DNA from 4 places in the Mycoplana sp. MJR14 genome. Region 4 is predicted to be linked to each of the others. Evidence: predicted binding sites of a transcription regulator. Region 4 holds the regulator's gene; each other region holds the start of a gene.
The links. Region 4 encodes LexA, which represses DNA repair genes until DNA is damaged. Its sites were predicted from a motif close to TGTTCNNNNTGTGTTCNG; they were not measured.

Region 1: P0086_RS07065 (PA0069 family radical SAM protein) is a predicted target of LexA. The motif match lies at 2,169-2,186, and genes of this name have one in related genera.
Region 2: P0086_RS12390 (helicase-related protein) is a predicted target of LexA. The motif match lies at 2,013-2,030, and genes of this name have one in related genera.
Region 3: dinB (DNA polymerase IV) is a predicted target of LexA. The motif match lies at 1,821-1,838, and genes of this name have one in related genera.

Annotation. Positions count from the first base shown of each region.
Region 1 is NZ_JARGEO010000002.1:578,149-581,999, forward strand. Features, by position in the region: gene P0086_RS07045 (4-(cytidine 5'-diphospho)-2-C-methyl-D-erythritol kinase) at 1-335, shown strand, start outside; gene moaB (molybdenum cofactor biosynthesis protein B) at 322-864, shown strand; gene P0086_RS07055 (GFA family protein) at 977-1,405, opposite strand; gene P0086_RS07060 (glycosyl transferase) at 1,535-2,056, opposite strand; gene P0086_RS07065 (PA0069 family radical SAM protein) at 2,246-3,403, shown strand.
Region 2 is NZ_JARGEO010000004.1:381,183-385,033, forward strand. Features, by position in the region: gene P0086_RS12370 (NAD(P)H-dependent glycerol-3-phosphate dehydrogenase) at 1-379, shown strand, start outside; gene P0086_RS12375 (YciI-like protein) at 397-690, shown strand; gene P0086_RS12380 (EVE domain-containing protein) at 696-1,127, shown strand; gene P0086_RS12385 (methyltransferase) at 1,138-1,785, shown strand; gene P0086_RS12390 (helicase-related protein) at 2,190-3,851, shown strand, end outside.
Region 3 is NZ_JARGEO010000001.1:494,886-498,736, reverse strand. Features, by position in the region: gene ligD (DNA ligase D) at 1-1,394, opposite strand, end outside; gene P0086_RS02435 (hypothetical protein) at 1,397-1,705, opposite strand; gene dinB (DNA polymerase IV) at 1,888-2,976, shown strand; gene P0086_RS02425 (hypothetical protein) at 3,167-3,430, opposite strand.
Region 4 is NZ_JARGEO010000006.1:162,294-166,144, reverse strand. Features, by position in the region: gene P0086_RS16015 (ComEC/Rec2 family competence protein) at 1-2,249, shown strand, start outside; gene lexA (transcriptional repressor LexA) at 2,230-2,940, opposite strand; gene P0086_RS16005 (hypothetical protein) at 3,743-3,851, shown strand, end outside.

The DNA of each region.
Region 1 (3,851 bases), on a different contig from region 4:
TCCGGCGGCTGAAGGACAAGGACAATCCGCCGCTGAAGGTGCCGAAACCGGGCACCGGCGGGCCCTGCTGGCTTGCGGCGCTCAAGGCCATGCGCAATGATCTGGAGGCGCCGGCCGCCGCCCTCTGCCCACAGATCGAGGCGGTCAGGCAGGCGCTTGCCGCGGCCGGGCCCTTGCTCGTGCGCATGTCCGGCTCCGGGGCGACCTGCTTCGGGCTCTACGAGGACATGGAGGCGGCCGGGCGCGCGGCGCGGACGATCGAGGCCGGGCATCCCGGCTGGTTCGCCGTCGCCAGTGCGGCGTATCTGGGAGGGGATGACCATGGCGCGGCTTGACGAGACGAGACCCTTCATCCCGCTATCGATCGCGGTGCTGACCGTTTCCGACACCCGCACGCTCTCCGACGACCGCTCCGGCGACACGCTGGTCGAGCGGCTGGAGAAGGCCGGGCACCGGCTCGGCGCCCGGGCGATCGTTCCGGACGACAGGCAGGCGATCTTCGAGACGGTCGAGGCCTGGACGAAGGACGAGGCCATCGACGTCGTCATCACCACGGGCGGAACCGGCTTCACCGGCCGCGACGTGACCCCCGAGGCGCTGGAGCCGCTGTTCGAGAAGCGGATGGACGGCTTCTCCGAGGTGTTCCACCGGATCTCCTACGACAAGATCGGCACCTCGACGATCCAGTCGCGGGCGACGGGCGGGGTGGCGAACGCCACCTTCATCTTCGTGCTGCCCGGCTCGCCCGGCGCCTGCCGCGACGCCTGGGACGGGATCCTTGAAGCCCAGCTCGACTACCGGCACATGCCGTGCAACTTCGTCGAGATCATGCCGCGGCTCGACGAGCACCTGAAGCGTAAGTAGCCCCGCTGCCTGCCGCCGGCATGGAACGCAAGGCCGTTCCGCAAGGCCGCATGCCAATGTTCCCTTGGACGAGCTTCGCCGCGACGGGCGCCGCCGGCATTTGGCTTCGCTGTCAGAACCACAGGTCGCGAACGCAACGCCCGTCCCGCGGCAGGTCGTCGAAGGTATCGAGGCCGTCGAAGTGGTCGATCGGCAGGTGCGCCACCGCCTCGGGCGGCGCCAGGCGGACATTGACCGCCATGCGCCGGCGCCCGTCCTGCCCGACCTGCAGGCCCCGCCAGCACAGCACGCAGGCGCAGGTGGGGCAGAAGCGGATCTCGAGTGACGGCGTCCCGCTTCCCCTGCGGGTGAAGGCTCGGGTGGGGCCGTGCAGGCCGATGCGCCCGCCCCCATCACCGCGCCCTTCACCGTCGGCCTCGTAGTCATAGGCCCACAGGGCGCCGTAGCGGCGGCAGAGGCTACAGTTGCACGCCGTCACCGGGCCCGGATCGCCTTCCATGGCCCAGTGCGCCGCCTCGCAGAGACATGTGCCAATCAGCATCTGCACCCCCCGCGTTTCATCGTGGTCGTCAAACGCGCCGGTATTGTCCGGTCGATGCGCGTGGATTTCAAGGGCCGGCAGATGCGGGGACAGGGCCCGGACAGGACACCGGGCATGCACGTCCTGACCCTAGTCGCGCATGGCCCGAACGGCCCAGGCGGGGACGATCTCGGCCACGAGCTTGCGGGCGGCCAGGCCGGCGGCGAGTTCGTTGAGCTTCATGCCCTTGCGTACGATGGCGCAGGCCTGGCGCTTGGACACGAGCAGCCCGCATTCGAGCGGCGGCCGGCGCTGGACGAGGCGGCGCATGAAGGGCCGGCGATGGTTGCGCGAGCCGGCAAAACGCGCCGGTCCCTTGTTGAGCGAGACGTGCTCGGAGACCGCATCGACCCAGCCGAACAGCGGCCGGGCGCCGGGCTCCAGCAGCAGCAGCCAGTCGCCGCGGGCCGAGCGCACGATCTCGTCGACGCTCCATTCGGTCATGAAACGGCAGCCGGCCGCATCGGCGATCTGGGGCGAACCGTCGCCGGAGCCGTGATCCAGCACGATGACGTCGCGCACGATGCCTTCCACGGCACCCGCCACCAGCGCGGACAGCGTCTGCGCCAGTTCGGGTTCGTTGTCTCGGCTCTCCATGATCACCGTCAGCATGGTTGACCAATATCGCAATGCCACACCCAGCGCCACTGGCAACAATCGCCGGGGTTGCCGTTAGTGGTAGTAAATTGGTCAGCTGTGACCGGATCGCCGCCGCTGCGCATTTTGTTCTTGCATTGTTCTCATTTGGCCGTTAGGAATAAAGTCATTGCGGGGACACGATTCCCCGCGCGGAGAACCCCGATGACAGACCTGTCCAGTCTCAGGCAGGGCGCGCTGGCGCCTGCCCATACGGCCGATATTGCCGATGCGCTCGTGTCGCAGAGCGGCCTCAGGATCGATATCGACCGCCGCCGCGGGCGCGGGGCCGGGATGAATTTCTCCGGCCGCTTCGAACAGCAGGTGCGCGAGCGCTTCGACGACGGCTGGCAGACGCTCGAGGAGCTGCCGCCCTTCAAGACCGAGGTGCAGGTCGAAAAGCCGCGGAGCATCATCACCCGCAACGAGTCGCCGGACATTCCCTTCGACCGTTCGGTCAACCCCTATCGCGGCTGCGAGCATGGCTGCATCTACTGTTTCGCCCGGCCGACGCATGCCTTCATGGGCCTGTCCGCGGGGCTCGACTTCGAGGCCCGGCTGTTTGCCAAGCCGGACGCGCCGAAGCTTCTGGAGCGCGAGCTTTCGAAGCCCGGCTACAAGCCGCGGGTCATCGCGATCGGCACGAACACCGATCCCTACCAGCCGATCGAGAAGGAATGGCGGATCATGCGCCAGATCCTCGAGGTGCTGGAGACGGCCAACCATCCGGTCTCGATCGTCACCAAGTCGGCGCTGATCATGCGCGACATCGACATCCTTTCGCGCATGGCCGCCAAGGGGCTGGCGTGGGTCGGGCTTTCGGTGACGACGCTCGACCGCAAGCTCGCCCGCAGCATGGAGCCGCGGGCGGCGACGCCGCCGCGGCGGCTGGAAGCGATGCGCGCGCTTTCCGAGGCCGGCGTGCCCGTCAGCGTCATGGTGGCGCCGATCATCCCCGGGCTGAACGACCACGAGATCGAGCGGATCCTCGATTCCGGCAAGGCCGCCGGCGCGCAGGAGGCGAGCTACGTGCTGCTGCGGCTGCCGCTGGAGGTGAGCCCGCTGTTCCGCGACTGGCTGCTGCGCGAGTATCCCGACCGCTACCGGCACGTCATGTCGCTGGTGCGCTCGATGCGCGGCGGCAAGGACTATGACGCCGAGTTCGGCAAGCGGATGAAGGGTGCCGGTCCCTATGCCTGGCAGATCGCGCGCCGCTTCGAGCTGGCGACCAAGCGGCTGAAGCTGGTGCGGACGCGACGGAGCCTGTCTGCGGACCTGTTCGTGCCGCCCTCGGGCAGCGGGGTGCAACTGTCGCTGCTGTAGAACCTGCCGGCGGGGCGGTGCCTCCCCGGAAAACCCGCGGTTCGGGCGGTTGCTTGCCTGAGCCCGGCGACACCCACGGGACGGGTCGGCTTGCCGCTTGCCCTCCCGGCCCTCCTGCAGGCCGCCGCGTCGGCCGTGTCGGATCACCGGGGACGGACCGAGACGTGCCGGGACGCGCTTGGTGCACTGGGGCGTAATGGGGCGCACCGGGGCGCACTGCGGCCACCGGGGTGGGTGGGCGCATCCGGTGGACGCGGGACGGATGGTGTCGGGCGAGCGCGTCCAGACGACCGCGGGCAGACGGCCGTGACCAGGCGGTCGGGTGGCGAACCGGCCGACTGGCCGGGCCAATGACGGTTTTGGGCCTGCCGCCCCCTCGGGTGGCGTGCCGGCCATCAGGCGACGGGTCACCTGTGGACCCGCTGCCGCTTCCATTCGACATTGCCCT
Region 2 (3,851 bases), on a different contig from region 4:
GGGGCTCGGCGACAGCGCCCGCGCGGCGCTGATCTCGCGGGGGCTCGCAGAGATGTCGCGGTTCGTGGCCGCCCATGGTGGCGACGCGGCGACGGTGACCGGGCTGTCGGGGCTCGGCGACCTGGTGCTCACCGGCACCAGCCACCAGTCGCGCAACCTGCGCTTCGGCATCGAGCTCGGCCGCAACGGCAATGCCGACAACTGGTCCGGCGACCTGGTCGAGGGCGCCTTCGCGGCGGGCGTGGCCGCAAGGGTCGCGGCCGAACGCAACATCGACATGCCGATCACCGAGGCGGTCGCGGCGATCGTCGACGGCAGGCTCGACATTGCGACCGCGATCGGCCGGCTGATGACCCGACCGATCACCCAGGAATTCTAGAGGAAAAGGATATGGCCATGCTTTTTGCCCTTCTCTGCACCGACAAGCCCGGCGCGCTGCAATTGCGCCTCGACACCCGCCCCGTGCACGTCGCCCACCTGACGAAGCTGAACGAAGAGGGCAAGCTCGCCTTCGCCGGCCCGTTCCTCGATGCGGACGGCAAGCCGAACGGCAGCCTCGTCGTCGTCAAGGCCGATAGCGCCGAGGCGGCGCGGGCGCTCGGCGAGGCCGATCCCTTCTTCAAGGCCGGCGTCTTCGAAAGCGTCGTGGTCAAGCCCTGGACCTGGACCTTCAACAATCCGGAGGCATAAGGTTCATGGCCCACTGGCTCTACAAGTCGGAACCGTTCAAATGGTCCTGGCAGATGCAGAAGGATGCCGGTGCCGCGGGCACCGAGTGGACGGGGGTGCGCAACTACCTGGCGCGCAACAACATGCGGGCCATGAAGATCGGCGACAAGGGTTTCTTCTACCACTCCAACGAGGGGCTGGAGATCGTCGGCATCACCGAGGTCTGCGCGCTGTCGCATCCGGATTCGACCGCCGGTGACGATCCGCGCTGGGACTGCGTCGACATCCGCGCCGTCTGCGACATGCCGAAGCCGGTATCGCTCAAGGACATCAAGGCGAACCCGAAGCTCGAGAAGATGTCGCTCGTCACCTCCATGCGCCTGTCCGTCCAGCCGGTGACGGAGGACGAATGGATCGAGGTCTGCCGCATGGGCGGCCTCGACGAGCCGCCGCGCTGACCACGATCCCGTGAAGACCGATCCCGAACGCTTCATCCTCGACAACACCGCGGTGATCGCGCCGCCGCATGTGCCGGAAATCCGGCTGCGCCTGGCCTCCGAGGCGCACGATCTGTGGCTGAAGACCGAAGAGGAACTCGAAGAGATCGGCCTGCCGCCGCCGTTCTGGGCGTTCGCCTGGGCGGGCGGGCAGGGGCTCGCCCGCTACGTGCTGGACCACGCCGAGATCGTGCGCGGGCGCAGCGTCCTCGATTTCGCCAGCGGCTCCGGCCTTGTCGCGATCGCGGCGAAGCGGGCGGGTGCCGCGCGCGTGCTGGCGGCCGACATCGACCCCTGGACGGAGACGGCCGTGCGGCTGAATACTGCGCTGAACGGGGTGGAGGTGGAGTTCAGGGGCGAGGATCTGATCGGCTCGGACGAAGGCTGGGACGTGGTGCTGGCCGGCGACGTCTTCTACGACAGCGCCTTCGCAGGGGCACTGATCCCTTGGTTTCGCAGGCTCGCCGAACGCGGGGCGGCGGTGGTCGTGGGGGATCCGGGACGGTCCTACTGCCCGAAGGACAGGATGGCACCGCTCGCGACCTACGCGGTGCCGGTGACGCGTGTGCTGGAAGACAGCGAGGTCAAGCGGACGACGGTCTGGCGCTTTCTTCCATGATCCCCGTGGTGGTCCGTTGTCGCAGTGCGGGCTGGGGTGAAAAAGAATCTTAACCATATTTCGTCGCGGGGCTTTACAGCGTTTTGGCGCCCGGTTGTGGCGCGGGCCGCGAGACTCGGCCAGCTTGTGGCCGAGATTCAGCATGTGGTGGGGCAAGGTATTGGAAATCCAACATCTTGTAGGGAACAAAACCTGAATCCGAACGAGTCTTCGTTTCGTCTCCGATTCGTTCGCAAGGTGTTCCAGGCCGCTTCGCTATGCCCGGAAATCCGGGTGAATCGACCGCCAATTCGGGGGGCGCACTTGCCATTGCGCGCGGCGATGGGCATTTGTGTTGCCGGCGCGGGCGAACACCGGCGCTGCACGATCGATACACTCCGAGGCATGCCTTGAATGCTGCAGCGATGATATTGAGCGGCCGCGGGGTCACCGCGGTGCTCGGGCCGACCAATACCGGCAAGACCCATTACGCAATCGAACGCATGGTGGCGCATGAGACGGGCGTGATCGGACTGCCGCTTCGGCTCCTGGCGCGCGAGGTCTATACGCGCCTGGTCGAGAAGGTCGGGCATCACAACGTTGCGCTGATCACCGGCGAGGAGAAGATCACCCCGCACATGGCGCGCTACTCGGTCTGCACCGTGGAGGCGATGCCGCGCGAGACCCGGGCCGCCTTCGTGGCGATCGACGAGGTGCAGCTGGCCGGCGACCTGGAGCGCGGGCACATCTTCACCGACCGGATCCTGCACCTGCGCGGCCGCGACGAGACGCTGCTTCTGGGGGCGGCGACGATGAAGCCGATCCTGGAGCATCTGCTTCCGGGCATCACCGTGGTCGAGCGGCCGCGCCTGTCGCAGCTCTTCTATGCCGGCTCGAAGAAGATCACCCGCCTGCCGCAGCGGACGGCGATCGTCGCGTTCTCGGCCGACGAGGTCTATGCCATCGCCGAACTGATCCGCCGCCAGCGCGGCGGCGCGGCGGTCGTGCTCGGCGCGCTCTCGCCGCGCACGCGCAACGCACAGGTGGGGCTCTATCAGGAGGGCGACGTCGAGTATCTCGTCGCCACCGACGCGATCGGCATGGGGCTCAACCTCGACGTCGACCACGTCGCCTTCGCCCAGGACCGCAAGTTCGACGGCTACCAGTTCCGCAATCTCAATCCCGGCGAGCTCGGCCAGATCGCCGGCCGTGCCGGCCGGCATATGCGTGACGGCACCTTCGGGGTGACGGGTCGGGTCGACCCGTTCGAGCCGGAACTCGTGGAGCGCATCGAGGCGCACGAATTCGATCCCGTGCGTGTGCTGCAGTGGCGCTCCAAGCGGCTGGACTTCTCCTCCATCGCCAGCCTGAAGGCGAGCCTCGATGCGCCGCCGGCGATTTCCGGGCTGGCACGCGCGCTTCCGGCCGTGGACCAGCAGGCGCTCGAGCACCTGGCGCGCTATCCCGATATCCGGGACATGGCGACGGCGCCGGAGCGCGTCGAGAAGCTGTGGGAGGCCTGCGCCCTGCCGGATTATCGCCGGATCACGCCGGCGCAGCACGCCGACCTGATCTCCACCCTCTATGCCGATCTGGTCCGGCGGGGTACGGTGAACGAGGACTTCCTCGCCGAGCAGGTACGGCGGGCCGATCGCACCGATGGCGAGATCGACACGCTTTCGGCACGAATCGCCCAGATAAGGACCTGGACCTATGTATCGAATCGCCCGGACTGGTTGGCCGATCCGACACACTGGCAGGAAAAGACGCGGGAAATCGAAGACCGATTGTCCGACGCGTTACATGAAAGGTTGACGAAACGCTTTGTTGATCGCAGGACATCTGTGCTCATGAAGCGCCTGAGAGAGAATGCGATGCTGGAAGCCGAAATCAGTGTGAATGGTGATGTCTTTGTCGAGGGGCATCATGTGGGGCAGTTGGCCGGATTCCGGTTCACGCTCGCTTCGGGCACCGAAGGTCCCGATGCGAAGGCGGTGCAGGGTGCGGCCCAGAAGGCGCTTGCGCTCGAGTTCGAGGCGCGCGCCGCCCGGCTTCATGCGGCCGGCAACAGCGATCTCGCCGTCGGC
Region 3 (3,851 bases), on a different contig from region 4:
CCGACGCGGCCGACATACACGAAATGATCCCCGCGGTAGACACCGACCAGAAGAGACCGGAATTTGCCGTTGGTCTTGGCAAATCCACCAATCACGACCTCATGGCCAGCACGGCATTTAGACTTCGCCCAGCTGTCATTGCGACCCGAATGATAGGGCGCGTTCATTTGCTTGGAGATAACACCCTCGAGATGCAGCTTGCAGGCAGAGCGCAGCACGGCGTCTCCACCGGATTCGAAATGTTCGACATAGCGGATGCGGGGATCGTCAAGGGGTGCATTGAGAAGGTCTTGCAGCCGCTTCTTGCGATCGACCAGGCGCATGGATCTTAAATCCTCGCCGTCTTCGAACAGCAGATCGAATGCGAAATAGACCAGATCGCCAGTCTTGCCCTCCGAAAGCGCTGCCTGGAGGGCGGCAAAATCGGGTGCGCCGTTCTCGTCGAGCGCGCAGATTTCGCCGTCAATGATGCAGTCGGGGAGTGCGGACGCTGCATCGGCGATGCCAGGATATTTCGCTGTCCAGTCCAACCCCTTGCGGGTCTTCAAGGTCACCGACCCATCGGCAACGCGCAACTGGATGCGATAGCCGTCGAACTTGATCTCGTGCAGCCAATCGTCACCGGCCGGCGGCCGAGCGACCTTTTCGCACAGCTGCGGGGCGATGAAGACCGGTATATGGATGGCTCCAGTGGCCTTGCGAGATCGTCTCTTCCTTTCGTCAGCCGCAAGCCCACTCTTGCTGTCCCAGACCGCATCCGCATCGACATCCGCATTCGCCATCATGAACGGGCGCGGCCTGCGACCCTTACCTTGGGCGATTTGCTCCATGCTTCGGCCGGAGGCGACCGACGTGGCATTCTCCTGGAGGATGTTAGCACCGTTTTCGTCGACCGAATGATCGTCATGATGCTTGATCAACAGCCAATTGTTCCGTTTGCCTCCATCGCGATCGTTGCGCATTCGCACGAGCACGAAACTGCCGTTCAGCCGCTTACCCTTTAGCGTGAATTTGAAGTCGCCCTTCTTCAGCGCCTCTTCCGGTGACTTCCTGCCTTCCGGCTCCCAGTAGCCGCGATCCCAGAGCATTACCGTGCCGCCACCGTACTGGCCCTTCGGGATCGTACCTTCGAAGTCGCCATAGTCGAGCGGATGATCTTCAACCTCGACCGCCAGCCGCTTGTCGCCGGGGTCGAGCGACGGCCCCTTTGTCACCGCCCAGGACTTAAAGACCCCATCGAGTTCCAGCCTGAGATCGTAGTGGAGGCGGGTGGCGTCGTGCTTTTGGATTACGAACCGCCGGCGGTTTGCAGCTTTGACATGCGCCTCGCCGCTCGGTTCACTCGTCTTCCGGAAATCGCGTTTTGCACGATATTTCGAGAGATTGTCCGCCATGCTCAACGACTCGATACTCGAAGCGCGCCGGCTTCTGCGAGAATGCGCTGGACGGCGGAGGCCTGAGTGGAGGCCATGTCCACGGAGACCTCGATCTCGCCGGCCAGCGGCGCGTCTCTGCGAGCACCCCCGTCATGAGAGGCATCGCCGCCCGACGGCGCAGACCCCGCCGTGTTGCGATCCCCTGCTGACTGGAGAAAGATATCCGATCTCGAGATACCCTGTTGCTGAACTAGATGTTCGACGGCGAGATCGGCTGCCTCGCGTGTTTCGAACGTGGCTCTTATTGTCACGGTGCTGTCGTCCGCCATGGGATATCTCCCCAGTTCGAGTTCTACGGATAAGAACGCGTCTGAGGGCTCGTAGTTTCGATAGCATCGCCAAAGTCATCGCCAAATCTGGTGGAAATCGCCGCCAAGGCTGCTATGTTCCCTGTATGTTTCGGCGGATAGTTTATCCGATACCGAGGGTACCGCGAGCGACAGAAGCCGCAATGAACGACATGAGCTCAGCGCCCAATCGAAAAATCATCCATGTGGACATGGACGCGTTTTATGCCTCGGTCGAGCAGCGCGACAATCCGGAACTACGCGGCAAGCCGGTCGCGGTTGGCGGGGCAGCCGCACGCGGCGTGGTGGCGGCGGCAAGCTATGAGGCGCGGAGTTTCGGCGTCCACTCGGCAATGCCGTCGGTGACTGCCAAGCGTAAATGCCCAGAGCTGATTTTCGTGCCACCGCGCTTCGATGTCTACAAGGCGGTGTCCCAGCAGATCCGTGAAATCTTTGCCGACTATACGCCGGTAGTCGAGCCGCTGTCGCTCGACGAGGCCTATCTCGATGTGACGCAGAATCGGAAGGGCATGGAGATCGCTACCGAAATTGCATCGGAGATTCGCGACAGGATCAAGCAGACCACTGGCCTCAACGCGTCAGCCGGGATCTCCTACAACAAGTTCCTCGCCAAGATGGCGAGTGACCTGAACAAGCCCGACGGCCAGGCTGTCATCACTCCGAAGGCCGGACCGGCCTTCGTCGAGGCCCTGCCCGTCAAAAAATTCCACGGCGTCGGTCCAGCAACCGCTGAAAAGATGCATGGCCTCGGGATAGACACAGGCGCCGACCTTAAACAGAAGACGCTCGAATTCCTTGTAGAGCATTTCGGCAAGTCAGGGGCCTATTTCTACGGCATCGCACGCGGGATCGATGACCGCCAAGTCAAGCCTGACCGGGTGCGCAAATCCATAGGCGCGGAAGATACGTTTTCGGAGGACCTTCATGCCTATGAACCGGCTCGCGAAGGATTGCAGCCACTCATCGAAAAAGTGTGGGATTATTGCGAGGCCTACGAAATCGGTGCGAAAACTGTAACGCTGAAGGTCAAATATGCCGACTTCAACCAGATCACCCGCAGCAAGACAGTCCCCTCACCTGTTGCGGCCATCACAGATCTCCAAGCCGTGGTCGACCTGCTGCTCTCTCCGATCTTTCCGCCGCGCAAGGGCATCCGCCTGCTCGGCGTCACCCTGTCTTCGCTGGAACGACGATCACCTGTGGTGGAGCCACAGTTGCGGCTGGCCCTCTAGACCGCCAGCATCCACCATGCGGAAGGCTTGCGAGCCAGTGAAGTGAACGACTGATCGCGTGCCAGCACGGTCGGCCCCCGGTAGGATCGCCCCATCGCTTCGCTTGCACCCGGCCTGGCTGATGATGCTGCGGTCCTGCATTGGGGATCCGGCACCAGAACAGACAGATGCAGTCACTGCCTGGAGCCGGTCAATGAACAGCGGGTGGGTCGTCTTCCTCTAGAAACGATTGGATCCCATCACGCGCTACCGTGGCCAGGAATTCGTCGAACGCTTCGCGATCGGTCGCAAAACCGCCCTCCCACTCAAACACGTCTTCATTCTGGGTGATCACCTCGAGGCGCCAGTCGTTGTTGGTGCCGGCCGGTCGGAAAATATCGACAAGCACCGTGATATCTCCATCGGTGAATTCCCCGGCGAACTCGGAGTGTTCGTTCTTGGGCTTTTTGGACATCCGGCTTCCTCACGTTGATCGTAGCAGGCACCCCAGTGTTTAGCGGCCTGGCATCGCTGGTGTAACTTCCATCCCCATTTGCCTCGCGTATACGCACGAATCGTAGTTGGTGCCGTTGCCGTAGCGGGTGAAGCAGTAATTTGACGCGTCAATCGTCTTCTGGGTCGGCGGATTTGACTGGCAGCTGCTCACCACCAAGCCTACCAGCACTAGCATGGCGTTGCGCATATTCGCCTCTCAAATCTCCCAGTATCGGCCCCGCCAGCTGACCACCAGCGGACCATCTGGTCTGCGAAAGGCTTTTCTGATGCGGGTTCGATGTCCCGGTGAAGTTGGCGCTCCTCACCATCGATGCGTGTGATGTAAGCGCCGCTTTCATCAATGACAAGCCTGCGAAGCAAACAATCACAATGATGAGCCT
Region 4 (3,851 bases):
GCTTTCTGTTCGTTGCCGGGCTGACGCTCGCGGCCATCGAGACGGCGCGGCTTTCGACCGTGCTGCTCGATCAGCCGGTGACGACCACACTTGCCGGACGCGTGCTGGCCGGCGAGGCGGACGACCGCGGGCGGATGCGCTATCGCATTTCTGTGCTCTCCACCGAGAAGCCGACGTTGCGCCGGCCGCCGGCCATCGTCAATCTCGTGGCGCGCAGCCGGCACGCGCCGATCTCGGTCGGGGAGGGCATCTCGGGGCGCGCGCGCCTCGGCCCGCCGTCGGGCGCAGCCTTGCCGGGATTGAACGACTTCGCCTTCGATGCATACTTCGCCGGTACCGGCGCGATCGGCTACTTCTATGGGAAGCCTGCAGCGACATCCTTGGCCGATGAGGACCGGGGGCGTTCCTGGCTTGCCGGCGCGCAGGAGACGATGGCAAGCTGGCGCGGGGCGCTGACGACGCGGATCCGCGACCGGATCGGCGGCGACGCAGGCGCCATCGCCGCCGCTCTCGTCACCGCCGAGCAGCGGGGGATCAGCCCGGCGACGGTCGAGGCGCTGCGCCAGGCGGGCCTTGCACATGTGCTGGCGATCTCCGGGTTGAACATGGTGCTGGCGGCCGGCACGTTCCTGGTCGGGGCGCGCCTGGCGCTGGTTCTTCTGCCCGGCGCGGCCGAGCGGTACCCGATCAAGAAGGTCGCCGCGGCAGGCGGTCTCGTCACCGTCACCCTCTACATCCTGATCTCCGGGGGCGCCGTCTCGGCCGTCCGTTCCTGGCTGATGATCGTCATCATGCTGCTCGCCGTCCTCGTCGATCGCTCCGCCATCAGCCTGAGAAACATCGCCCTGTCGGCGATCGTCATCCTGTCGGTCACGCCCTCGGCCGTCACCGGTCCCGGCTTCCAGATGTCCTATGCCGCGACCCTCGGGCTCGTGGCCGGCTATGCCGCCTGGCGGGACCGGGGTGCCACCGGCGACCGACCGGCCGCACGCGGTCGGCGGCTGACGCGGCACGCGAGCGGATTCGTCGCCGGCCTGCTGCTCACTTCCGTGATCGGCGGCCTTGCCACGCTCGCCTATTCCGTCGGTCACTTCCATCGGATTCCCGCCTACGGGCTTGCCGGCAATCTGCTCGCCATGCCGATCATCTCCCTCGTGGTGATGCCGATGGGGGTCGTCGCCATGCTGCTGATGCCGTTCGGCCTCGAAGGCATTCCCCTCGAGGTGATGGGAATGGGCATCGAAGCCATCATCGCCCTGGCGCATCTCGTGTCCGGTTGGGGCGGCGAGATCGTCACCGGACGCCTGCCGCCGCTTTCCTTCGCCCTCCTGGCCGCGGGTGGGGCGATCGCCTGCCTGTTCCGGACACAGATCGCAGCACTCGCCCTCCTGCCGCTCGTCGCAGGCGCCGGTCTGGCTTTCTTCCCGCCCGCACAGCCGGCGCCGCAAGTGCTGGTGTCCGAGGACGGAACGCTGGTGGCGCTCGTCCACGACCGTGAGGCTGCGACCAATCGCCGGCAGCCCCCGGGCTTCATCTACGATCAATGGCGGTATGCGCTTCGGCTTAAGGAACACCGGGCGCCTGCGACACTCGAAAGCGGGGAACGCGAGCGTGGGGGTATTGCAAGCTCAACAGCGGGCGGCCGAGCCACGGGGCCAACCGGTCGACAGGGCGACGGGCGATCGGTCGGTGGGCAATCGCCTGACAGGCAATCGGGTAACGGTAGATTGCGTGACGGGCAACTAGGCGAGGACAACTCCATATCGCCGCCCGAGGCTGCGGCATCCGGCCCCGGGGTCTCCGGGCGGTCTCCGGCCGGGGCCGGCACGATGGGCGGGGCGTTCGACGCGGCCTTCTCCCTGGCGGCCGCGCAGAAGCGCTTCGTCTGCCGCCGGCAGGCGTGGTGTGCCGGCGTCGCTGCCGCCGGCTGGCGGGTGATCTGGCTGGAGGATCCGATCCACCTGGCCGCGGCATGCGACAGCGCCGATATCGTGATTGCCCCGCGCCATCGCGGCGGACGCGCCTGCAGCAACGGAACCCCGTTGATCGGCCGGCAAAACCTGCGCCTGACCGGCGCCCTGGAGATCGCATCGACGGGCCCTGGTGGCGGGGCAGGGCGCGACATGTCCATCACGCCGGCCGTCGTCCAGATCCACCGCCCCTGGAACCGCCATCGCCTCTACGACTGGCGCTCCGACAGCTTCTGGGATCCGGACCGAACCCGCGGCGTCAATGATAGCGACGAATGAGACCGACCAGCTTGCCCTGGATCTTGACGCGATCGGGGCCGAAAATCCGCGTCTCGTAGGCCGGGTTGGCAGCCTCCAGCGCGATCGAGGCGCCCTTGCGGCGAAAGCGCTTGAGGGTCGCCTCCTCGTCGTCGACGAGCGCCACCACGATATCGCCGGGGTTGGCCGTTCCGGCATTGCGGATGATCACCGTATCGCCGTCGAGGATGCCCGCCTCGATCATCGAGTCACCCCGAACCTCCAGCGCGTAGTGCTCGCCGCCGCCCAGCATTTCCGCCGGCACGGAGATATCGTGGGTGTTGTTCTGGATGGCGGAGATCGGCACGCCGGCGGCGATCCGGCCCATCACCGGCACGGCAACGGAGCTCTCCGATGCCGGAGCCTGCGGCCGTTCCGGCGCCGGCTTTTCCTTGCCGAGGCTGCCTTCGATGACGGAGGGCGAGAAGCCGCGCCGCGCCTTCAGGCTAGGCGAATAGGCCTCCGGCAGCTTGATGACCTCCAGCGCGCGGGCGCGATTGGGCAACCTGCGGATGAAGCCGCGCTCCTCGAGTGCGGTGATGAGCCGATGGATGCCGGACTTCGACGCCAGGTCGAGCGCATCCTTCATCTCGTCGAACGACGGCGGAATTCCCGTCTCCTTCATCCGCTCGTGGATGAAGAGAAGCAGTTCCTGTTGCTTGCGGGTCAGCATGGCTCGTCACCCAGAATCGTGAAACAAATACGGAACAAACACTATCTGTTCCATTTGTGTTCCGCAAGTGGCTAAAATTCAGTGAATTCGACGCTCCGGACAGGCCATGTGGTGGGACGTTGACGGCCGCTGGCGAACGGCTATAAAGTCGCTGTGCGCCGCTCTGGGGTGTACAAGGCACCCGATGCCGACACAACTTGTCGCGCCGGGCCAATGGAAGAGTGTCCGAGTGGTTTAGGGAACCGGTCTTGAAATTCTATTTCGCCGGTCACTACTCATCCCAATTGATCCCAAAAACTCCCGTTTTTTCAGTGCATTGACGCCTATCTCGTATCGGCCCATACGGAATGATACGTGAACGTGCTACGGAGTTGAGTTGCAAAGATCGTAGCGGTGTGTTCTCTTTTCGTTCTTCAGCTGGCTACCAAGGTAACTCGACCGGAAGGAGACCGTTATAGGTGCGGCCAACTATGTCAGAGAAATGGAAATGGAGCAGTCCGCCGGCTCCGGCGGATCGCGCACCTCGAATCCGCCGGCCGGCGTGGACTGGTTAGTTCCACCACGCATAAACGGCACCGCGATGAATTCGTCGCTACTGAATGGCGAGCTGCCTGCGAAGTGTTGCGACAGGTATGCAGAGAAGCGGTGCTGGCAACCTTCCAAAGGATCCCCGATTAATAGATGTGACGCGCTCTTTCAAATTATCATGCTTGCCACAGAATACATCCAATGCTTGAAGAGCAAGTTGTTAAAGAATTGATTTTGTGCCATGATATAAAGTTGAAAGAAAATGGAGGGGGCAATGTGGAGAACTCGCATAGGTCCAATCAGTGGCGTTATTGCCTTGCTCCTGGTATTTTGGTTGGTTCCTGAAGTCGAATCGTATTTTGACGAACCTGCCGATGCGTCGC